One region of the Clostridium sp. MB05 genome, then DNA from elsewhere that is predicted to be linked to it. Evidence: a T-box and tRNA genes for the amino acid it is inferred to sense, from the RefSeq annotation. Region 1 holds a T-box; the other holds one or more tRNA genes.

Region 1 (10,896 bases):
ATTATTACCGTCTATAACATTTTTAGATGTTAACCTGTTCTCATAATTATGTCCTATATGAACAAATTTACAATCATGTATTACAACATCACCTTTTATGAATTTTTTAAAATAACTGTTATATACATTTAAATTTTTTATAATTAATTGTACTTCCATTCTCTCACCCATTTAATACTAGTTCATTATTCTGTTCCAAGTATTAATCCATTGCTCCATTAATGGATTTACAAATTTGAAATCTATTATTTTTGCATTATCAACTACTGCTCCATATGTTAAATTCTTAGAATCTTCTTCGGTTAATTTAACTTCTGTATTAACTGGTGCTTCCTTTAAAGCTTTAGCTGTTTTCTCTTGAACTTCTGGACTTAAAGCATAATTTATAAACTCATACGCTAATTCTTTGTTCTTTGAATTCTTATTTATATTAATTGTGTTGAAGTTTAAGTAAGTTCCTGATTCTGGAACTATATTTTTAACTCCTGGCTTAGCTTTTGCAATTGTATCATATGCGAAATCTGATGCTACAGCTGCAACTATTTCTCCACTTGAGAACATATTAGCTAAATCTGATGATTTGCTATAAGTCTTAACAACATTTGGCTTTAAAGCCTCTAGTTCTTTAAAGGCTGCCTCACCTTTATCTGATTTGATATCAACCCCTGCTTTAGTTGCCGCAATATCTACTATTGCTGGCCCATTAGTAGTAGTTATATCGGGTATAGCTATTTTATTTTTTAATTCCGGTTTCCATAAATCTTCCCATGAATTTATCTCTATTCCAGCCGATGGATCTACTACTATTCCTATACTGTTTAATGTATAAGCTGGCCCATATCCTCTTTCTACAGTAGCTTTAGCTTTTTCATTTATATTTTCAGCATTTGGTATTTTTGAGTAATCTATTTTTTCAAATATACCTGCTTCTATACCTTGTTCAGCAAATGACTCTGCTAAATAAGTTATATCTATATTAGAATTAGGATTGTTCTTCATTTTAGTTAGTCTTTCAGAATTATTTCCAACCTCTAAAACAATCTCTACTCCATGTTCCTTAGCAAAAGGTTCAAACACTGTTTCTTTTAATACATCTTCATTTAGTCCCCATGTTGAAATTACAAGTTTTTTGTTTGATGCAGCATCTCCAGATTTGTTACATCCTACTAAAGCTGTTGATAAAATTAATCCTGTTAATAATAATGCTAAAATTCTCTTCTTCATAAATATTCTCCTTTATCTTATGCAAATTTTATAATATAACTATTTTATTTGATGGTAATTGAATCTTTACTTTATCTCCTTTTTCATATATAAGGCTATTTTCACTATTCACAATTATGCTACCCACAGATGTTTTAACATCATATTGGTATGCTTTCCCTAAGAATGTTCTTATTTCTATGATACCATCTATTGTATTTTCTAGCTCTTCATTAACTATCTTTATATCATCTGGTCTTATAGTTGCTTTAACATCTATTTGATCCTTTGATTTGTCCACCTTAAATTCAGCTCCACATTCACTACAATAAGTATCCTTTGAAACCTTTTTTAAATTAATGAAGTTTTCAAATCCTACAAACCTTGCAACAAACTCTGTAGCTGGATTTGAATAAATATTTTCCGGAGTATCAAATTGTTCTATGACTCCTTTATTAAGTACTGCTACTCTATCTGAGATTGAGAAGCACTCTTCTTGATCATGAGTAACAAATAATGTTGTTATTCCTAGTTTTTGTTGAAGTTTTCTTATCTCAACTCTCATCTTAAGCCTTAACTTTGCATCAAGATTACTTAAGGGTTCATCTAAGAGTAAAAGTCTTGGTTCTATAACTAATGCCCTTGCTATAGCTACTCTTTGTTTTTGTCCCCCAGATAATTCTTTAGGATACCTCTTTGCTAAGTGAGTCATATCTACAGTTTCTAATATTTCATCTACCTTTACTTTTATTTTATCCTTAGGCATATTTTTCATCTTTAAGCCAAAGGCTACATTTTCTTCAACTGTTAAATGTGGAAATAATGCGTAACTTTGGAACACTAGTCCAAAATTTCTATTATGAACAGGTATCTTTGTATAATCTTCATTCTCTAATAAAAACTTACCTGCAGTTGGCTCTATAAATCCTGCAACAACTCTTAAAGTTGTAGTCTTTCCACATCCACTTGGCCCAAGAAGAGATACCAGCTCTCCCTTTTTAACTTTTAGATTTAAATTTTCTAATATATTATTTTTTTTATCATATGAAACATTTATGCTTTGTAAATTTATTAAATCCATTTTACTTGTCCTCCAACTCTTTATTAGTCATAACTTTATCCTGCAAAATTATTAAGACCTAGGGTCTTTTCTAATATGTACATAATTCCAATAGTTAATATCATTAATATTACTGACAATGCTGATACTGTTGGATCATAATTATACTCAACATAGTTCATCATTGTTATAGGTAATGTACTTACCCCTGGTCCAGTTAAAAACATAGATACTGGAACATTATTAAATGAATTTATAAAAGCTAACATAAATGCTGCCATTACTCCTGATGTTATATTAGGTAATACTACTTTAAAGAAAGTTAATGATTTTTTGCATCCTAAGCTCATAGCTGCTTCTTCTATTGAATAGTCAAATACTTCTAAACTAGATCCAATAACTCTTATTATGTAAGGAATAATTACTAATGTATGTCCAATAAATAAACTAATATGTACTGAAAGACTTAACTTTACTAATAAGAATTGGAATAGTGAAAATCCAACTACTATACCAGGTATTATTAGCGGTGAGAAGAAGAAGCTTTTAATAGCAGCTTTTCCTCTAAAGTCATATCTACTTAATCCATAAGCTGCAGGAGTACCTATAATTAAAGCCGCTAATGTAGCTACTCCCGATATTACAAAACTGGTAATCATACTGCTTATAAAAGCTTCTGATTTAAATACTGTTAAAAACCATTTTAAAGTGAATCCTTTTGGTGGGAATGCTATATAGTTTTCTGTTCCTATACTTGTCATAGCAATAATAACTAATGGCGCAAATAAGAATATATATACTAATACAACAAAAGCTGTTAGAAATTTATTTTTTTTCATCTTATGAAACACCCCTCTTATCTAGTTTTGACGCTAGGAAGTTGATTCCCTTTATAACTATTAATGTAACTACAATCATTATAGTGGCTACTACTGCAGCTCCTTGCCAATCTCCCAATGTCATGGTTTTTTGATATATTAATGTGGCCAAAACTGTATTTTTGTTTCCACCTAATAGTTGTGGAGTCGTATATGCAGTTAAAGAGCCTGTAAATACTAAAACTGTTCCAACTATTAATCCTGGTAAACTAAGTGGAAATATAACCTTGAAAAATGCCTTTAATTTACTTGCTCCCAGACTTTCTGCTGCTTCTAATAAATCATTTTCTACATTTTCCATAACCCCAACAAGAGAAATAATCATTAAAGGTAAGAAAATATATACTGTACCAACTATAATTGCGCCTTCTGTATACAAAAGTGATAGTGGTTCATTTATCATATTTAACTTTATAAGTAAGCTATTAATAACACCATTTTTCCCTAAAATGCTCATCCAAGCAAATGAACGAACAACTGAATTTGTTAAAACAGGAAATACTGTTAATGCAATAAGTAAACCTCTTAACTTTTTAGATATTCTTGATATGTAATACGCTACTGGTACACCTATAATCATACAAATTGCAGATGATATTAATGATACCTTAATGGTCCTCCAGAATATTAACATCATATATGAATCTTTAAAGAAATTTGTATATTGGCTAAACATTCCTCCAGCTGTATTTGTCAATGTAGGAATTATCGTGCCTAATAGTGGAACTATCATAAAGTATGCTACCAATACTACACAGGGTATAAATAGTATATAATGACTTTTTCGCTTCATTTTTTCATTTCCCCTCTAAATAATTCGTTAATATACGAATATTTTAACATTTTTTATTCATATTATAAGTTTATTTTACTTTTTTATACGAACAATGTCAACTTTTTATTTTTTATATTTCGTTTTAAGTCTATTTTTAATATTAATTTTAACTAAAATTATGTTTCATAATCACATATTTATGATTTAATTCAATTTCTACATTTTCTTTCCATAGCCAAATCACGAATATTCTTTTCTTATATATAGATTAAAATATCTTTATACTACTTTTTTATAAAAAATTTTAAGTTTAATTCTTTTTTGTTGACATTAGCATATTATATAACTATAATAATTAGTAATAAATATTTAAACACGTTGAAGAGAAGAGTAAACTACGTTTCATTTTCAGAGAGAGATATGTTTGGTGAAATTATCTTACTTGAATTTAGTTGAAGACCACCTCTGAGTGACTCTAATAAAGTCCGTTTATATCACGTTACGATATTCTTAAGAGGCCTTATTGTAGGCAATTAAGGGTGGAACCGCGGGAAAATTAGAATTTATACTCTCGTCCCTTCTATTTATATAGAAGAGACGGGAGTTTTTTTATTTACTTTTTAAATTTGTATTACGAAGGGAGAAATAAATATGATTAAAATTACTTTAAAAGATGGATCAGTAAAAGAATTTGAAGCTAGTATTTCTGTTTTAGATATAGCTAAATCAATTAGTGAAGGCTTAGCTAGAAATGCTTGTTGTGGAATAGTTAATGGAGAGGTTGTAGATTTACGTTATGTTGTAAATCAAGATAGCGAACTTGCAATTTGCACATTTGATTCTCAAGAAGGAAAAGATGCATTAAGACACAGTATATCTCACGTTTTAGCTTATGCAGTTAAAAGATTATATCCTAATGCAAAACTAGCTATAGGACCTGCTATAAGTGATGGTTTCTATTATGATTTTGATGTAGAAAATTCATTTACAGCTGAAGACTTAGTTAAAATAGAAGATGAAATGAAAAAAATAATAAAAGAAAATCCTTCTATCGAAAGATTTGAATTACCAAGAGTTGAAGCAATAAAGCTTATGGAAGAAGCTAATGAACCATATAAGGTTGAATTAATAAATGACTTAGACGAAAATGAAGTTATATCTTTCTATAAAATGGGTGACTTTGTTGACTTATGTGCAGGTCCTCATTTAATATCATTAAAATCAGTTAAAGCTATTAAACTTATTAGAAGTGCAGGTGCTTACTGGAAAGGTAATGAAAAGAATAAAATGCTTTCAAGAGTATATGGAACAGCCTTCTTAAAGAAAGCTGATTTAGATGCTCACTTAGAAGCATTAGAAGAAGCTAAAAAGAGAGATCATAATAAGTTAGGTAGAGAACTTAAAATATTTACAACTGATGAAAATGTAGGTCAAGGATTACCATTAATAATGCCTAAGGGAGCAAAAATGATACAACTTCTTCAAAGATGGGTTGAGGATGAAGAAGAAAAAAGAGGTTATGTATTTACTAAAACTCCTTCTATGTCTAAAAATGACTTATTTAAGGTTTCAGGACACTGGGATCACTATAAAGACGGTATGTTTGTTTTAGGTGATGAAGACCATGATCCAGAAGTTATGGCATTAAGACCTATGACTTGTCCATTCCAATATACTATTTATAATGCTGAGCAACACAGCTATAGAGAGTTACCAATAAGATATGCTGAAACTTCTACTTTATATAGAAATGAATCATCAGGTGAAATGCATGGATTAATTCGTGTAAGACAATTTACTTTATCTGATGGTCATATAGTTTGTAGACCTGATCAAATTGAAGAAGAATTCAAGGGTTGTGTTGAGTTAATAAATCATATAATGTCTACTTTAGGAATTGATGAAGATATTTCATTTAGATTCTCTAAATGGGATCCAAAGAACACTGAAAAGTATATAAATAACCCTGAAGCCTGGGAAGATACTCAAGTGTTAATGAAAGGAATATTAGATCATCTTGGCATTAACTACGTAGAAGCTGAAGGTGAGGCTGCATTCTACGGACCTAAACTTGACATTCAATTTAAAAATGTTCATGGAAAAGAAGATACAATAATCACTATTCAAATCGACTTTGCTCTTGCAGAAAGATTTGGTATGACTTATATAGATAAAGACGGTAATAAGAAACGTCCATATATAATTCATAGATCTTCAATTGGATGTTATGAAAGAACTTTAGCTATGCTTATTGAAAAATATGCTGGTGCATTCCCAACTTGGCTTGCTCCTGCTCAAGCAATAGTTCTTCCTATTTCTGATAAATATAATGACTATGCTGAGTCTATAGTTAAAGATTTCAAAAATGCAGGAATAAGAATTTCTGGAGACTACAGAGCAGAAAAGATCGGCTATAAAATTAGAGAAGCTAGACTTGAAAGAATCCCTTACATTTTAGTTGTTGGTGAAAAAGAAGCTACTAACAATGAGGCTTCAGTAAGAAGCAGAAAAAATGGCGAAGAAGGTGCAATTCCAGTTTCAGAATTGAAGAATAGATTAATCTTAGAAATAGCAAATAAAGAAAAATAATATAAAGCAGGTATTTGAAGTTAATCAAATACCTGCTTTTTTCATTATTTATTTTCTTCAATAAGTTTTTTCATCTTATTTTGAAGTAACCATATCTTCTTTTGCTTTCTATTATAAGATACCATTCTATCTTTATTATTTGTACTTGATTCTAATAATTTTGTACAATTTTCTTCAGCCATCTTTAAAGCATCATTAAGAATTTGAAGTTCTTCCTTTGTAAACATAACAAACCACTCCCTATAATTAATTTGTATTCTATATTTAATAATTAAATCAATTAGAATTTTATTTATTATCACTAATAACTTTCATTGCTTTTTCTTATTTAATATTATTTATTATATCAAAAGTATTGCGAAATTTAAAATATAAAACTTTAAAGAACTAAATAAGAAAAAGTTAGATTGTTCTGTATTATATAATCTAACTTGTATGAACCGCTTTATTATATCTTTAATTTATAAAAAGGGGTGCACGTTTCGTTACCCCCATTCATATTGTGAACTTGTTTCAAGGTATGAATAATTTTAACCTACTTTATTTTAGGATGTTTTTCTAGACATTTAGCTAATTCTAAAGCATTTTGAGAATACATTTCCGTTCTTAAATGAGAAGTTTCTAAAACCTAAATTTGTTAAGTAAGCATTAAATAGACTTTGACAAGTCCCAAGATCTCATCCTAATGTAACTTTTACCTTTATTATATATGCATCATTCTCAAAATTTTCAACTACTAATTAAAATTTATCTATGATTTTGCTATTAGTAACTATATAGTCTATCTTAACATCGTGTGCCTCGGCATCTATACTTTCAACTATTTGAATATCATAAGCTAAGGCCACTTTATTATTTTTATATTTTATATCTTCTAAATACCTATCGTAATAACCTCCGCCATATCCTATCCTATTTCCTTTATTATCAAAGACTACTCCTGGGACTATTATTAAATCTATATTTGTTTTTTCTATAAAATTAGAATCATCGTATGGCTCCAATATTCCCATGGAGTTTTTCTTTAATTCATTAAATGAATTTAACTTTATTGCTTTCATAGATTTATCACCCTTATATATTTTAGGAATGAAAACTTCTTTTCTATCATTTAATGATTTTTCTATTATATTTATTGTATTTATTTCATTACTAAAATTTATATAAATAAAAATACTCTTGGCATTTTTATATAGTTCACTATTTACTAACTTATTAAATATATTATTATCCATATATTCTTTTTCGTTCCTAACTAAAGCATCTCTTATTGATAATATTTCATTTCTTAATTTTCTTTTATCTTCTTTATTCATAATATTCTCCTTAAGTCAGATAGTTTATAAATATTTTCTCAACTATACTTTCTAATTCCCTTTATAATATAGGATAATCCAAGTCCCAAAAATGCCGCTACTGTTCCAAACATAAGATTACCTGTAAGCAATCCAATTGCAGTACCTGCAATAAATCCTCCTACCATTATAAATTCATCCTTTTCTTCAGAATCTTCATTAATCTCATTTTCTAATTTAGTTCCATCATTATCTTTATTCTCACATGTAATATCCCCATCTCTTACTAAATCATCTAATGTTATTTTAAACAAATCACTTAACACTATTAATTTATCTATTTCAGGATATGTTTGACCAGACTCCCATTTTGAAACTGCCTGCCGAGATACAGATAATATTTCTGCTAATTTTTCTTGAGATAATCCCTTTTCCTTTCTTAAAACTTGTAATTTTTCTGAAAATTTCAATCTTATCACCTCTATTAAAACATACCTAATTATAAACTTTCATACTACCAATTAACACTTGCTTTTTGTCAACCTAAAGTTGCCATTCTGTTAAAATACATAAGTTTTCTATATTTATAACTCATGCACATTATATTATTATAATATATATTGACACTATTTAATCAAGTTCACTAATTAACAATCTCTGTACTAAATATCCATTGTTTTTCTTCTATATTCCTACCCTTAATAGTAACATTATTACCATTTACTTCTATATAAACTCCTTTGATATAGTCTGCTTCTCTCCTATAACCCTTTTCTTCATTTGGATCAGGTATAATAGTATAATGAACAGCCCCTGTATTAACTATTGTAAATGGTTTGTTTAAAATTACACTGTTTTCATTCAAGTCACTATGAGTGTGAGATGCAAACATTATTACTTCTGGATATTGTGCTAATATCTCTTTAATTTCTTCACTTTGTTTAACACCAATCCATGAATTATTTCCATAATCTAAGTGTTGATGTAGAAATACAAATATCGGCTTTCCTTTTTGGTGATTTTCAGCTAGTTTTTCTTTAAACCATTCTAATTGTTTATTAGATATAAATGCTGTTACTGAATTTAAAGTTTCAGAATTACCATCTTCAGATCCTAGTGATATAAAATGATAATCTTTTATCCATTTATCATGATATACCTTTTCTTCTCCGGAAAACTCAAGATATTTATTCATAAATATTTGAACTTGCTCTGGGGCATTCGTTTCAGTATTATAATCAAAAAATTCATGATTCCCAATATTTTTAATAATTGTTCCAGGTAAGAACTCTTTATTTTTCTCTAAAGCTTTTTGTACTGAATCATATTGTTCATCTAATCCTTGATCTACAACATCACCATTTAACACTAATGCATCCATATTAGGATTTATTGTATATAAATCATTAATAGCCTTTTGAAAATGATCAATATTCTCATGAACATCTCCTAACACAGCAAAAGTAAGATCTGAATTTGATGTTGTTGTTGCTGTTGTAATCTTAGGAATTGCTTTAGATTTATTTATATATGTAACTGATATTACTCCTAAAAAGATTATTATAATTGTACTAATGATTAATTTAAATTTTTTCATTTTTAATCACCTCTACTTTAAAATTAGTTCTGAATATAAAATCTTAATTAAATTTATTTTTTTCTATAACTTATATAATATTCACTTCTATTTCTTAAAAGTTTGCTAATTTAATATATCTATAATATAATTTCAACTTATCTTTATCACTAATTTAGCATTTAACCCCAATTATGTCTAATACTTAAATTCAATATATAATGTTTAAAAAGTATTATATATATTGAATTTAAGCAAATCAAAATCATCTAACTACAATTTATTATAAAAAGTCCATCATAAATTTAATATTCTATATAAAAAAAATCGTTAATTCTATTTATAAGAATTAACGATTTTTTACTCTTTATTTGAAAGCCATATGCACTAACTATTAATCAAGATCTAAGATATTTTTAATTTCATTTTTATAAGCATCTGCTTTAGCCCCAAATATAGCTTGAATTCCATTTCCAACTTCAACTACACCTGCTGCTCCTAAAGATTTTAATTCATCTTTATTTACATTTGCTTTATCTTTAACTTCAACTCTTAATCTAGTTATACAAGCATCAACACTAACTATATTTTCTTCTCCACCTAAAGCTGCTAATACTGCTGGAGCTTTTTCAACTATTTCGTTGTTTTTACCCTTAGCATTTTCCTTTATATCAGCTTGAGGGATTCCAGCTTTAGCTTGGTAATCCGCTTTAGTGTAAAGCTTAGTTTCTTCTTCACTTTCATCTCTACCTGGAGTCTTTAAGTTGAATTTCTTAATCATGAATAAGAATAAGAAGTAATAAACTACTGCATATACTGCACCAACAATTATAACCATTATCCAGTTAGTTGGTACTCCAGCTCCTGCTGGTAATAAACCGAATAAAGTAAAGTCTATTAGACCACCTGAGAATGTCATACCTATAAATACATTTAATATATCCATTAACATAAATGATAAACCTGCTAATATACAGTGTACTCCGTACAATACTGGAGCAACGAATAAGAATGTAAATTCAATCGGTTCAGTAATACCTGTTAACATTGATGTTACTGCTGCTGAAATTAATAGTGATCCAACAATTTTCTTCTTGCTTGGAGCTGCTGCCTTATACATTGCTAAAGCTGCTGCTGGAAGACCAAATATCATAAATGGGAACTTACCAGCCATAAATCTTGTAGTACCTGCAACTACTGTTGCCATATCTGCTGATGAAGCACCAACTAAACTACCCATATTTGATAATTGAGCAAAGTAAGCTGTATTAGCTCCTGCAACTGTTTGCCATGTTCCATTTACTAAAATATTTCCTTCAACAAATGATCCAAACCAGAATGGTGTATAGAATACATGGTGTAATCCAAATGGAACTAATGCTCTTTCAATAACTCCATAGAAGAATGTTCCAACTGCTCCTGCATTTCTAACTAATTCTGAAAGTCCTACTATACCATTTTGTACTACTGGCCATGCGAAAGCTAAAAGTGCTCCAACTAAAGCCATAACTAATGATGTT
Region 2 (10,896 bases), 410 kb from region 1:
TATAACTTCCCCATCCATTGCAACTAAAACATCATCTCCTGTGTTCCCTGCAATATCTATTCCTTTATGGAAAGAGTTCCATCTCTCGCCATATCCAGACGTCATATCTCCTCCTCTAGTTGGACTTTTTAAAAAAGCGATTCCATAATTATATGGATTTTTAGTTCCTCTATAAACTTTTTTGCTTATTGCTTCTTTTATCTTTTCCTCCTTAACTATTTTAGTGCTTATAAGTTTATCATTTTCATATGTAACTTCTTTTACTTGCTTTTTCAGACCTACTTCTCCATCTTCAACCTTTGTTTCTCCTAAATACATAGAATCACTTGGTATTATTATTGTGTTAGGTTGTATTTTTATATTATCTTCATTTACATATTTTATACTTAGCTTTAAGTTACTTGAATTTTCTTTTGATAAATCATATATAGCACTAGTCAGTTCTTCATTTGTTTGTAATAAAGCTACATCAAATTTATTTTCTTGTAGTTTTATATCTCCATTTATTTGAAAAGATACTATTGAACTTCCTTTAATCTTCTTTTCGCTTATATATTTTTCCAAAACTAAATTTGTTATATTACTAATATCATTCTCTATTGAAGTATATCCTATAATCTTATCATCTAACCTTACTTCATACCCGTTTATTCTTCCTGTTAAAGCCACAATTAGATTATCAAGTATATTATTTCCACTTGATACTTTATTTGATATAGAATATGTTTGCTTATTTAGATTTATATTGCTGAAGCTTTCATCTGTTTGAGCCTTTACCTTAGTAAAACTAATATTTAAAATAAGCCCTATAACAAATATTGATAATGTAGCCTTTTTAGCTACCTTTATCGAGTCTCCTTTTATATCCATAAAATCTCCTTTCATTTTAATAATGTTAAGCAACACATCTATTAGTTTTCCCAATTTTAGAAATAATATTCTTTTTATATATTCTATAGTTTTGTTGAGCCTATTACTCCACTTTGTTATAATTATGTTATTGCAATATTACTGTTAGAAAGGTGGTTGTAATTATGAGCACTTTCATGCTTAAATCAAAGCCTTTAAAATTTACTCCTATAAGTAATATATTTATTGAAAAATATATGCCTAAAGCTCGAGGAGAATTTATTAAAGTATATCTTTTAATGCTTAAATATAATTTTACTGGTGAAATTGGAGTTAATGCCTCAATATTAGCTACATCATTAAATCTATTAGAGTCTGATATAATAAATGCACTTAATTATTGGAATGATGAAGGTGTTATAAGGCTAATCCCAATTGATAAAATGGGAAACTTTGATATAGAATTTATAGATCTATCTTCTGATAATAATGTTGATAAAAGTGAAATTAACTTATTAGCAGAACTTTCAGATGAAACTAATAATGGTATGTTGAAGGATATAGAAAGACTACTGGGTAGACCTCTATCCCCTAGCGAGTTTACAACTTATATAGGATGGAAAAAAGATTTTAATTTTTCTTCTGAATTAATCCTTCTAATAATTGAATTTTGTGTTTCTAAGGGTAAAACTAACCATAGATATATAGAAAAAGTAGCACTAGCATGGAACGAAATGAAAATAAAAACTATTGATGATGCACAAAATTATATAAGAAAAACAGAAGATAAATGGGGAACCTACAGAGAAATACTTAAATTTTTAGGAATTAGAAATACAGATATAATGAAGCCTCAGGAAGATATGTTAGAAAAATGGACTACAAATTATGGTTTTTCATTAGATATAATAAAAAAAGCTTGTGATATTTGTTTTCAAAGGCTAAATAGAGCGGATTTTAAATATATAGATGGAATATTATCAAGTTGGAACAAAGATAACTTAAGAAGCCTAAAGCAGATCGAAGAAAAAGAGGTCTCTTATAAGAATCTATCTTCAAAGAAAAATTATGCTAATTCTAATTCAAATAATTTTAACAAGCCTAAATTAAGATTTGATAATTTTAAAGGCCGTGACTATGATTATGATTCTTTAGAAAAGAAACTGTTAGGATGGGATAATGATGATTAAAGGATATGAAAAAGATTTAACTTCAATATATGAAAATATAAAGATTGAGGAACAAAAAAATTTAAATAATAGACGAAAAGAAATAGAAGAAAAATATCCTGAGATTTTACAGCTAGATAATTTAATTCAAAAAAAGTCTTTAAATTTATCTTTGTCTATATTAAAGGGCTTAGATGAGAATTCTTTAAAGAAAATTAAAGAGGAAATAACAGATTTAAGATTTAAAAAATGTGAAGCTTTAGTCTCTAGAGGATATAGTCAAGAATATTTAAGTCTTCATTATAGATGTCCAAAATGTAAAGATGAAGGGTATATTGGAATTAACAAATGCTCTTGTTATAAGAAAAAGTTAATAGAATTATACTATAAAGACTCTGATTTAGAAGATACCTTAAAAGAAATTAACTTTAATGCTCTTGATATTTCTTTATTTTCTAATCATAAAATAAGTGATGATAAATTTACACCTAGAAAAAATATTGAAAATATTATTCAATATTTAAAAGGAGATTTTATTCATAATTTTAATAATACTAATGATAATATACTATTTTATGGTGATTCTGGAACTGGAAAAACTTTTTTAAGCTGCTGTGTAGCTAAGGAGCTTCTTGATGAAGGATATTTAGTTGTTTACAGGACTATAGATGAGTTAATTAAAAACCTAAGGGATATACGATTTAATGGTAATATGGAATTAGAAAATTTTTTAATTAACTGTGATTTATTAATTATAGATGACTTAGGTGCAGAGCAAATAACTGATTTTTCAGCTACTGAATTTTTTAATCTATTAAATAAAAAATTATTAAAGAAGAAGAAAATGCTAATATCAACAAATTTAACTCTATTTGATATTAGAAAAACATATACGGAAAGAATTTCTTCTAGATTACTTGGTAATTTTAAGTTATATAAGTTTTACGCTGAAGACATAAGAATTCAATTAAACTTAAAAAGAAGATAGGAATTTACTATTCCTATCTTCTTTTATTTTTTATCTATCTTACAAAAATATTTTAAAAAAACAAAAAGCTTTGGAAAATATTCCAAAGCTTCTGGAGCTGGCAATAGGAATCGAACCTACAACCTGCTGATTACAAGTCAGCTGCTCTACCGTTGAGCCATGCCAGCACATATTATATATTTCTTATCACTTAAAGTGGCGACTCAGAAGGGGCTCGAACCCTCGACCTCCGGCGTGACAGGCCGGCACTCTAACCAACTGAGCTACTGAGCCAAAATTTATGGTGGAAACAACAGGGATCGAACCTGTGACCCTCTGCTTGTAAGGCAGATGCTCTCCCAGCTGAGCTATGCTTCCATGAATGGTGACTCCTAGGGGAATCGAACCCCTGTTACCACCGTGAAAGGGTGGTGTCTTGACCGCTTGACCAAGGAGCCATATAATGGAGCTGGCAATAGGAATCGAACCTACAACCTGCTGATTACAAGTCAGCTGCTCTACCGTTGAGCCATGCCAGCATTTATTATATATTTATCACTTTAAAGTGGCGACTCAGAAGGGGCTCGAACCCTCGACCTCCGGCGTGACAGGCCGGCACTCTAACCAACTGAGCTACTGAGCCAGATTATGGTGGAAACAACAGGGATCGAACCTGTGACCCTCTGCTTGTAAGGCAGATGCTCTCCCAGCTGAGCTATGCTTCCATGAATGGTGACTCCTAGGGGAATCGAACCCCTGTTACCACCGTGAAAGGGTGGTGTCTTGACCGCTTGACCAAGGAGCCATATTTATTTTGTATCACTTTAAAGTGGCGACTCAGAAGGGGCTCGAACCCTCGACCTCCGGCGTGACAGGCCGGCACTCTAACCAACTGAGCTACTGAGCCAGATTATGGTGGAAACAACAGGGATCGAACCTGTGACCCTCTGCTTGTAAGGCAGATGCTCTCCCAGCTGAGCTATGCTTCCATAAATGGTGACTCCTAGGGGAATCGAACCCCTGTTACCACCGTGAAAGGGTGGTGTCTTGACCGCTTGACCAAGGAGCCATGTTTGTTTTTAGCTTATTGTTACTCGCTATTCGCTCGGCGAGCACATAAACTATAATACCTAAATTTTAATATAGTGTCAACACTTTTTAACAACTTTTTTTTTTATTTTTAAAATACTTTGGTTATCTATATTTTCATACTAGTAATTTAAGACTTTTGTTAGCTTATTTTGATTTTTTAGACACTTTTATATTAATAAAAATATACTGCTTATATTTAAAGCATTTATATACATTCTAGTCCTCTAATTTAGTATCCCATATTTGATAAGTTATATTACTATGATAGAATTATATTTATTATATTATTTTAAGGAGATTTTAATTATGATACATCATGATTTAATTATAGTTGGTGGTGGTGCTTCTGGATTAGTTGCTGCAATTACAGCTAAAGATTTTGGTTTAGACGTCGCCATAGTTGAAGGAACTGATAGGATAGGCAAAAAAATACTCACTACTGGAAATGGAAGATGTAATATATCTAATAGAACTATTTCTTTCCCTTTCCTTTCTTATCATAGTGAAAATACAGGATTTTTTTCTAATGTATTATCTAATTTTGATATAAATGATACAGAAAATTTCTTTTTATCATTAGGTCTTCCAATAATAGAGTTACAAAATGGCAAGGTGTATCCTAGGTCGCTACAAGCTTCATCAGTTGTAGATATATTAAAATTAGCGTTAGAAGATAGGAATATTCCCTTATACACAAACTGCAAAGTAAAAGATATCCACAAGAAGAAAATCTTTAAATTATCCACAGGCAATGAAGAGAATAAGTTATTCACATGTAATAAATTAATTTTAGCCTGTGGGGGAAAATCTGCAATTAAGACTGGTTCTGATGGCTCCGGATATAATTTAGCTAAATCTTTTGGTCATTCTATAATTAAAACTATTCCTGGAATAGTTCAACTAAAATTAGATAACCCTTATCTAAAATCAATAACAGGAGTAAAGTTTGATGGATATGCAATATTACTAGTTGACGGTAAACCTGTAAGAAAAGAGTTTGGAGAAATATTGTTTACTGATTATGGTATATCAGGACCTCCAATTTTACAACTTTCAGGGCATGCTTCAAAAGCATTACTAAAAACAAAAAAAGTTGAAATAGTTGTTGATATGATGCCTAACCAATCACTTAGTGAAGTTGAGGATTTCCTAGAAGGACACTTTGCTATGTTTTCTCATAGACCAATTATAGATGCTCTTATTGGAATAGTTAATAAAAAATTAATTCCTACACTTTTAAAAGAAGCAAATATATTAAATTTACATTCTCCTTGCTACGATTTAGCTTGGGATGAAAAAAAAAGGCTTATTAATTTATTGAAATATTGGAAGTTTAAATGCACAGATACTAATGGATTCAATCAAGCTCAAGTTACTATAGGTGGAGTAGATACTAAAGATGTTAATCCTAAAACATTAGAATCTAAATTAGTTGAAAATCTATATTTTTGTGGTGAAATCCTAGATGTAGATGGTGATTGTGGAGGTTTTAATCTTCAATGGGCTTGGAGCTCAGGATCCTCTGTTGCAAAAACAATTGCAAATTCCTAATATAAAATTAAAGGTTAATAAACAGAATTTTATCTGTTTATTAACCTTTTTAATATTTTCTCCAATGAGCTATTAACTTGGTTAATTCTTTATTATCGAAGGTTTCTATTCTATGTATAGTAGTTAAAGAACCATCCTCTTCTTTTATAAAACTTGATAATGACTTAATTTCTTCTCCATATTTACATTCCTTTTCAAAAGTAACCTTAATTTCTTCTAACTTATAGTTTTTAACTATATCCTCTGGCAAAGATTCTATAGCCCACTCTACATACTTTGTATTATTTACATGTTTATTAAAGTCTATATCCGTATATCTAACGCTAAATTTTCTTTCATACGTTACCTCTTTAAGCTTTTCTAACTTAGGTATTTTAAATTCTCCGTCTATATCTCCCTTTAATCCATATATCTCATATTGTTCTAAGGGGATTCTCATAGTTCTTCTTTTTTCCAAATTAATAAGTAAAAATATAGCATTAGCCTCTACTACTAAATTCCCACTTTCATCTTTTATTTCATACTTTCTTATAGCATAAAACTTTTTAAATCCAGCTGGCTCCGTTTTAACTAGAAGTTTTTCTCCGTACATAGGATATCTATTAACTCTTACATTATAATTATAAAATACCCAAGTCATATTATTTTTTAATAGTCCTTCCATTCCTGATCCTAATTCTTCTGACTGTTTCGTACCTATATCAGATAAAATATTTAATATTGTTGCTATAGAGCATTTTAAATTACTATCCACATCATAATAATGTAATTCATATTCTTTACTATAAATTTTTCCCATTTCGTTGCTCCTAATTTTAAATTTAAAACTCTGTAATTCTACAGAGTTTATTTAAGTTTATTTAATTCTCAAAACCTTTGTTTATAATATAGGATCTATAAGAATCTCTACCTCTTCATTTCTATCCCATACTAATATATTTAAATATGCCCTTGTATATGCTTGAATTAAAAATTGACCTATAAGTGCTAATATCATTCCTAAAATAGGTATAATAATATTACCAATTGTTAAAACTATTCCAAATCCAATTATTATTCCCGATATCGCTGCTAATTTTCCTATAGTTGTCCAGAAGTATCCCTTTTTAAATAATCTGAAGGTTTCTCCTATAGATTCAGTAATTGTTAAATCTCTTACTATTAGCATAGAGTTAAACAAAAATACAAATGGTCTCATTATAACCACTATAGCAATAAATAATGGAATTAATATAATTAATCCAATACCTATAGTTAAAAAGGCTAATAATACTGTAACTAAAATCAGGCTTACCATTGCTGCCAAAAGCATTAGGTATATTAAAATATTTAATCCTATTATACTCCACTTTCTTTGCCAAACATATATATTAGCACTTCTCCAACTTACTTCTTTTCCTTTATTTGCATCATCTAAAAGTTTAATAATGACGGCATTTGCATACATCATTATTAAACTAGCTAATGTAGTTAAAAGGAGTATTATTAGAATTGTTCCTATCCCAATGAAAGGAATATCTCTATCAAAATATGAATACGAATATGAATAAGATATTTTAAGAAAACTCGATAAAGCGATAGCGAATATCGTTCCAATAAGTATTACCATTGTAGGTAAAATAAATATTCCTATAACTTTTAAAATTTCTGTAATATTATTTTTAGATATATAAAAAGCTTTTGATAGTATTTCAGAAACTGATAAATAACTTCTTTTCTCTTCCACAATTTCACCTCTTTTATATTTTATATTTTATAATTCCATATTAATATATTAACTTAGACTAGAATTATTTACATTATTTTAAGTAAATATATTTTTTTACACATTATATTTTATTATAATTAATAATTTATTTCAAATTATTTACTATTATTTTTTATTTGAATATAAATGAAGAGATTACTACAAAAAATTTATAGTAATCTCTTATATATTATAATTCTTTTGTTACTCTTATAGTTTGATCTCTTCTTGGACCTACACCAACTATAGATATTTTAGTTTCAGTAAGTTCCTCTATTCTACATAAATACTTTTTCGCATTTTCTGGTAACTCTTCATAACTTCTAGCCTCAGCTACCTCATCTCCCCAACCTTCGAATTCTTCATATATTGGTTCACATTTAGCTAAGTCTTCTAAGCTTGCTGGAAAATAGTCTATAACTTTATCATTAAACTTATATCCAACACATATTTTTAGGCTTTCTAATCCTGCTAAAGTATCAATTTTAGTTACACATAAAGAAGTTAATCCTGATACTCTTACTGTAGTTTTTAATATAACAGCATCTAACCATCCACATCTTCTTGATCTGCCTGTAGTAACACCATATTCATGTCCTTTTTCTCTTATCCATTCCCCTATTTCATTATCTAATTCTGTTGGAAATGGACCCTTACCAACTCTTGTAGTATATGCTTTTGCAATACCAACTGCGTTTGTTACCATAGTAGGTCCTATCCCTGACCCGCTAGCAACCCCACAAGCTGTAGTATTTGATGATGTTACATATGGATATGTACCATAATCTATATCTAGAAGCATTCCTTGTGCTCCTTCAAATAGTACTGTTTTATCTTCTTTTATTTCATCATATAATCTAACAGATGTATCTTGTACATATGCTCTTAATCTTTCTGCTAGCTCTAAATATTCTGAAAGAATCTCATCATAATTTAAAGCTTCTCCACCTAGAACCTTTGTTATGTATTCATTCTTCACTTCTATATTTTCTTTTAATTTTTCTTTTAATATTCTTTCATTTATAAGATCACAAATTCTTATTCCACATCTTTCAAACTTATCTGTATAACAAGGTCCTATACCTTTACCAGTTGTTCCTATATCATTTTTTCCTCTTGCTTTTTCCTTTAGTTTATCTAAAACTTTGTGATATGGCATTATAACATGTGCTCTATCGCTTATTATAAGTTTTTCTGGAGTAACTTTAACTCCTTCACCTTCTAAATAATCTATTTCTGTAAATAAAGCTTTTGGATCTACTACAACACCATTTCCTATAATATTTAATTTATTATCATATAATATTCCTGAAGGGATTAAATGAAGTTTATATTGCTTTTCTCCAACTTCAACAGTGTGCCCTGCATTATTTCCACCTTGAAACCTAACTATTACCTCTGCTTCTTCTGCTAAGTAATCAGTCATTTTACCTTTACCTTCATCTCCCCATTGAGCTCCTAGAACAACAAATGCTGACATTTATATTGCCTCCTTATAAAAGGACTCATAAGTCCTTTATTTATAAATTAATTAATATTAATTTCCACCTACCATATTAGCAAAGTAAAAATAAAGTTTCAACCATTTCGCGAATATTTTTTTATATTTTATTTATATAATTCGTATTAATATTTGTATAATTGTCTATCAATCTTTAGTTTCTATTAAAATGAATTTAATTATTCTACAAAAGTAAATTTTCCGAAATATAATTTTTTATAGTTAAAGGGAGTAATTAAATTACTCCCTTTAACTTACATATTGTTATATTTTTCAGCACATACTTCCATAGCTTTTATTACTGAACTTCTAAATCCACTTTTCTCTAATTCTGCTACCGCTTCTATAGTTGTTCCTCCTGGTGAGCAAACCATATCCTTAAGTTCACCTGGGTGTTTTCCTGTTTCTAATGCTAATTTTGCTGATCCTAATATACTTTGTTCAGCCATTTTATATGCCTTATTTCTTGGTATCCCAAGCTTTACAGCAGCATCAGCCATAGCTTCTATAAACATAAATACATAGGCTGGCGAAGATCCGCATAAAGCTGTAAATGCATCAAAATATTTTTCTTCTAAAATTTCATATTCCCCAAAATTTTCATAAAGATTGCATATATATTTAAGTTCTTCTTTTTTTAAATTTGAATTTGGACATATAGCAGACATTCCTTCACCTACTAATGCTGGAGTATTTGGCATAGTTTTTACAATTTTATAATCCTTATCTAAGAAATTTTCTATATCTGATATACTTATTCCTGCTGCTATAGATATTATGATAACATCATCCTTTAGAAAGTTTTTAATTTCTTCTATGATTTGCTTATACATATTTGGCTTTACAGCTAAAAATAATATTTCTGACTCTTTTGCTACTTCTATATTACTAAGGGTACATTTTACTTCAAACTCCTTTAATATTTTATCCCTAGATTCTTCACTTCTTGTTGAAATAATTATATCTTTACTGCTTATCTCTTCTGAACTTAAAAGCCCTTTAAGCATTGCTTTTCCCATGTTTCCGCAGCCTATAAATCCTATTTTTTTATTCAATATATTCACCTTCTTATTAAAATCATTGTTAATAATTTTCTTAATTAATTATTATTTATAAATTCCCCCATTATACTCATAGAATAGCTTTATATTATAGTTACAAACTATTTGTAAGGAGGGATTAGTTATGAAAGATACTTTATTGCTTATTGATCTAGAAAGTAAAATAGATAACTTATTAAACTTTAATCCTTTAGAGGAAAATGTAAAACCTATTATTAAATTAGTCAATAAAGATAAGTTTTATGATATCTATATTTATCTTAGAGATTTAACTAAGGAAGAAATTTTAATAAAATATGTAAATAATTTTCTTATATTAAATCTCTCCTTAAAAAATAAAAATAATAAAGTAAATTTAAAAAGAGTATTCTATTTGGAAAATGTAGATATAGACAAAATTAAAAACATCGTTTGCGCTAATTTAATTTACTTTAAAATTCCAAAAATTTAAAATTAAATTTATAAAATAAAGCTATGCATTTGCATAGCTTTATTTAGTCTTTATAAACTAACTCTAAATTAGCAAACTTACTATGAGCACCTATCCATGCCATCTTAACAGTTCCTACTGGACCATTTCTCTGTTTTGCTATAATACATTCTCCTATATTTTTTTCTTCTGTTTCTTTATTATAGTATTCATCTCTATATAGGAACATAACAACGTCAGCATCCTGCTCTATTGACCCTGATTCTCTTAAATCCGAAAGCATCGGTCTATGGTCAGCTCTTTGTTCAGGAGCACGTGATAACTGTGATAGGGCTATTACAGGACATTCCATCTCTTTAGCTAATGCTTTTATAGACCTAGATATTTCTGAAACTTCCTGTTGCCTACTTTCACTTCCTGAACTACCGCTCATAAGCTGTAGATAGTCTATAAGTATCATATCTATGCCATGTTCCATTTTTATTTTTCTACACTTAGATCTCATTTCCATTACACTTAGACCTGCAGT

Evidence for each region. The T-box of region 1 lies ahead of thrS (threonine--tRNA ligase). A T-box ahead of a tRNA ligase gene usually reads a tRNA of that ligase, here a tRNA-Thr.
Region 2: it has a tRNA-Thr gene. The T-box ahead of thrS (threonine--tRNA ligase) is inferred to sense a tRNA for this amino acid. The anticodon was not compared.

The regions. Positions count from the first base shown of each region.
Region 1 covers NZ_CP174370.1:746,394-757,289, reverse strand. Annotated here, with positions in the region: gene ACH36K_RS03815 (adenine deaminase) at 1-159, opposite strand, end outside; gene ACH36K_RS03810 (polyamine ABC transporter substrate-binding protein) at 178-1,224, opposite strand; gene ACH36K_RS03805 (ABC transporter ATP-binding protein) at 1,253-2,284, opposite strand; gene ACH36K_RS03800 (ABC transporter permease) at 2,320-3,102, opposite strand; gene ACH36K_RS03795 (ABC transporter permease) at 3,104-3,934, opposite strand; T-box leader at 4,286-4,498, shown strand; gene thrS (threonine--tRNA ligase) at 4,568-6,505, shown strand; gene ACH36K_RS03785 (hypothetical protein) at 6,550-6,732, opposite strand; gene ACH36K_RS03780 (5-formyltetrahydrofolate cyclo-ligase) at 7,246-7,821, opposite strand; gene ACH36K_RS03775 (helix-turn-helix domain-containing protein) at 7,860-8,279, opposite strand; gene ACH36K_RS03770 (metallophosphoesterase family protein) at 8,444-9,397, opposite strand; gene ACH36K_RS03765 (PTS transporter subunit EIIC) at 9,771-10,896, opposite strand, start outside.
Region 2 covers NZ_CP174370.1:333,128-344,023, forward strand. Annotated here, with positions in the region: gene ACH36K_RS01615 (peptidoglycan DD-metalloendopeptidase family protein) at 1-870, opposite strand, end outside; gene ACH36K_RS01620 (DnaD domain protein) at 1,035-2,039, shown strand; gene ACH36K_RS01625 (ATP-binding protein) at 2,032-3,006, shown strand; tRNA gene ACH36K_RS01630 (tRNA-Thr) at 3,099-3,173, opposite strand; tRNA gene ACH36K_RS01635 (tRNA-Asp) at 3,203-3,279, opposite strand; tRNA gene ACH36K_RS01640 (tRNA-Val) at 3,288-3,363, opposite strand; tRNA gene ACH36K_RS01645 (tRNA-Glu) at 3,369-3,443, opposite strand; tRNA gene ACH36K_RS01650 (tRNA-Thr) at 3,450-3,524, opposite strand; tRNA gene ACH36K_RS01655 (tRNA-Asp) at 3,552-3,628, opposite strand; tRNA gene ACH36K_RS01660 (tRNA-Val) at 3,635-3,710, opposite strand; tRNA gene ACH36K_RS01665 (tRNA-Glu) at 3,716-3,790, opposite strand; tRNA gene ACH36K_RS01670 (tRNA-Asp) at 3,816-3,892, opposite strand; tRNA gene ACH36K_RS01675 (tRNA-Val) at 3,899-3,974, opposite strand; tRNA gene ACH36K_RS01680 (tRNA-Glu) at 3,980-4,054, opposite strand; gene ACH36K_RS01685 (NAD(P)/FAD-dependent oxidoreductase) at 4,384-5,628, shown strand; gene ACH36K_RS01690 (acyl-[acyl-carrier-protein] thioesterase) at 5,678-6,427, opposite strand; gene ACH36K_RS01695 (hypothetical protein) at 6,509-7,354, opposite strand; gene ACH36K_RS01700 (adenylosuccinate synthase) at 7,566-8,855, opposite strand; gene proC (pyrroline-5-carboxylate reductase) at 9,131-9,931, opposite strand; gene ACH36K_RS01710 (hypothetical protein) at 10,062-10,388, shown strand; gene ACH36K_RS01715 (replicative DNA helicase) at 10,432-10,896, opposite strand, start outside.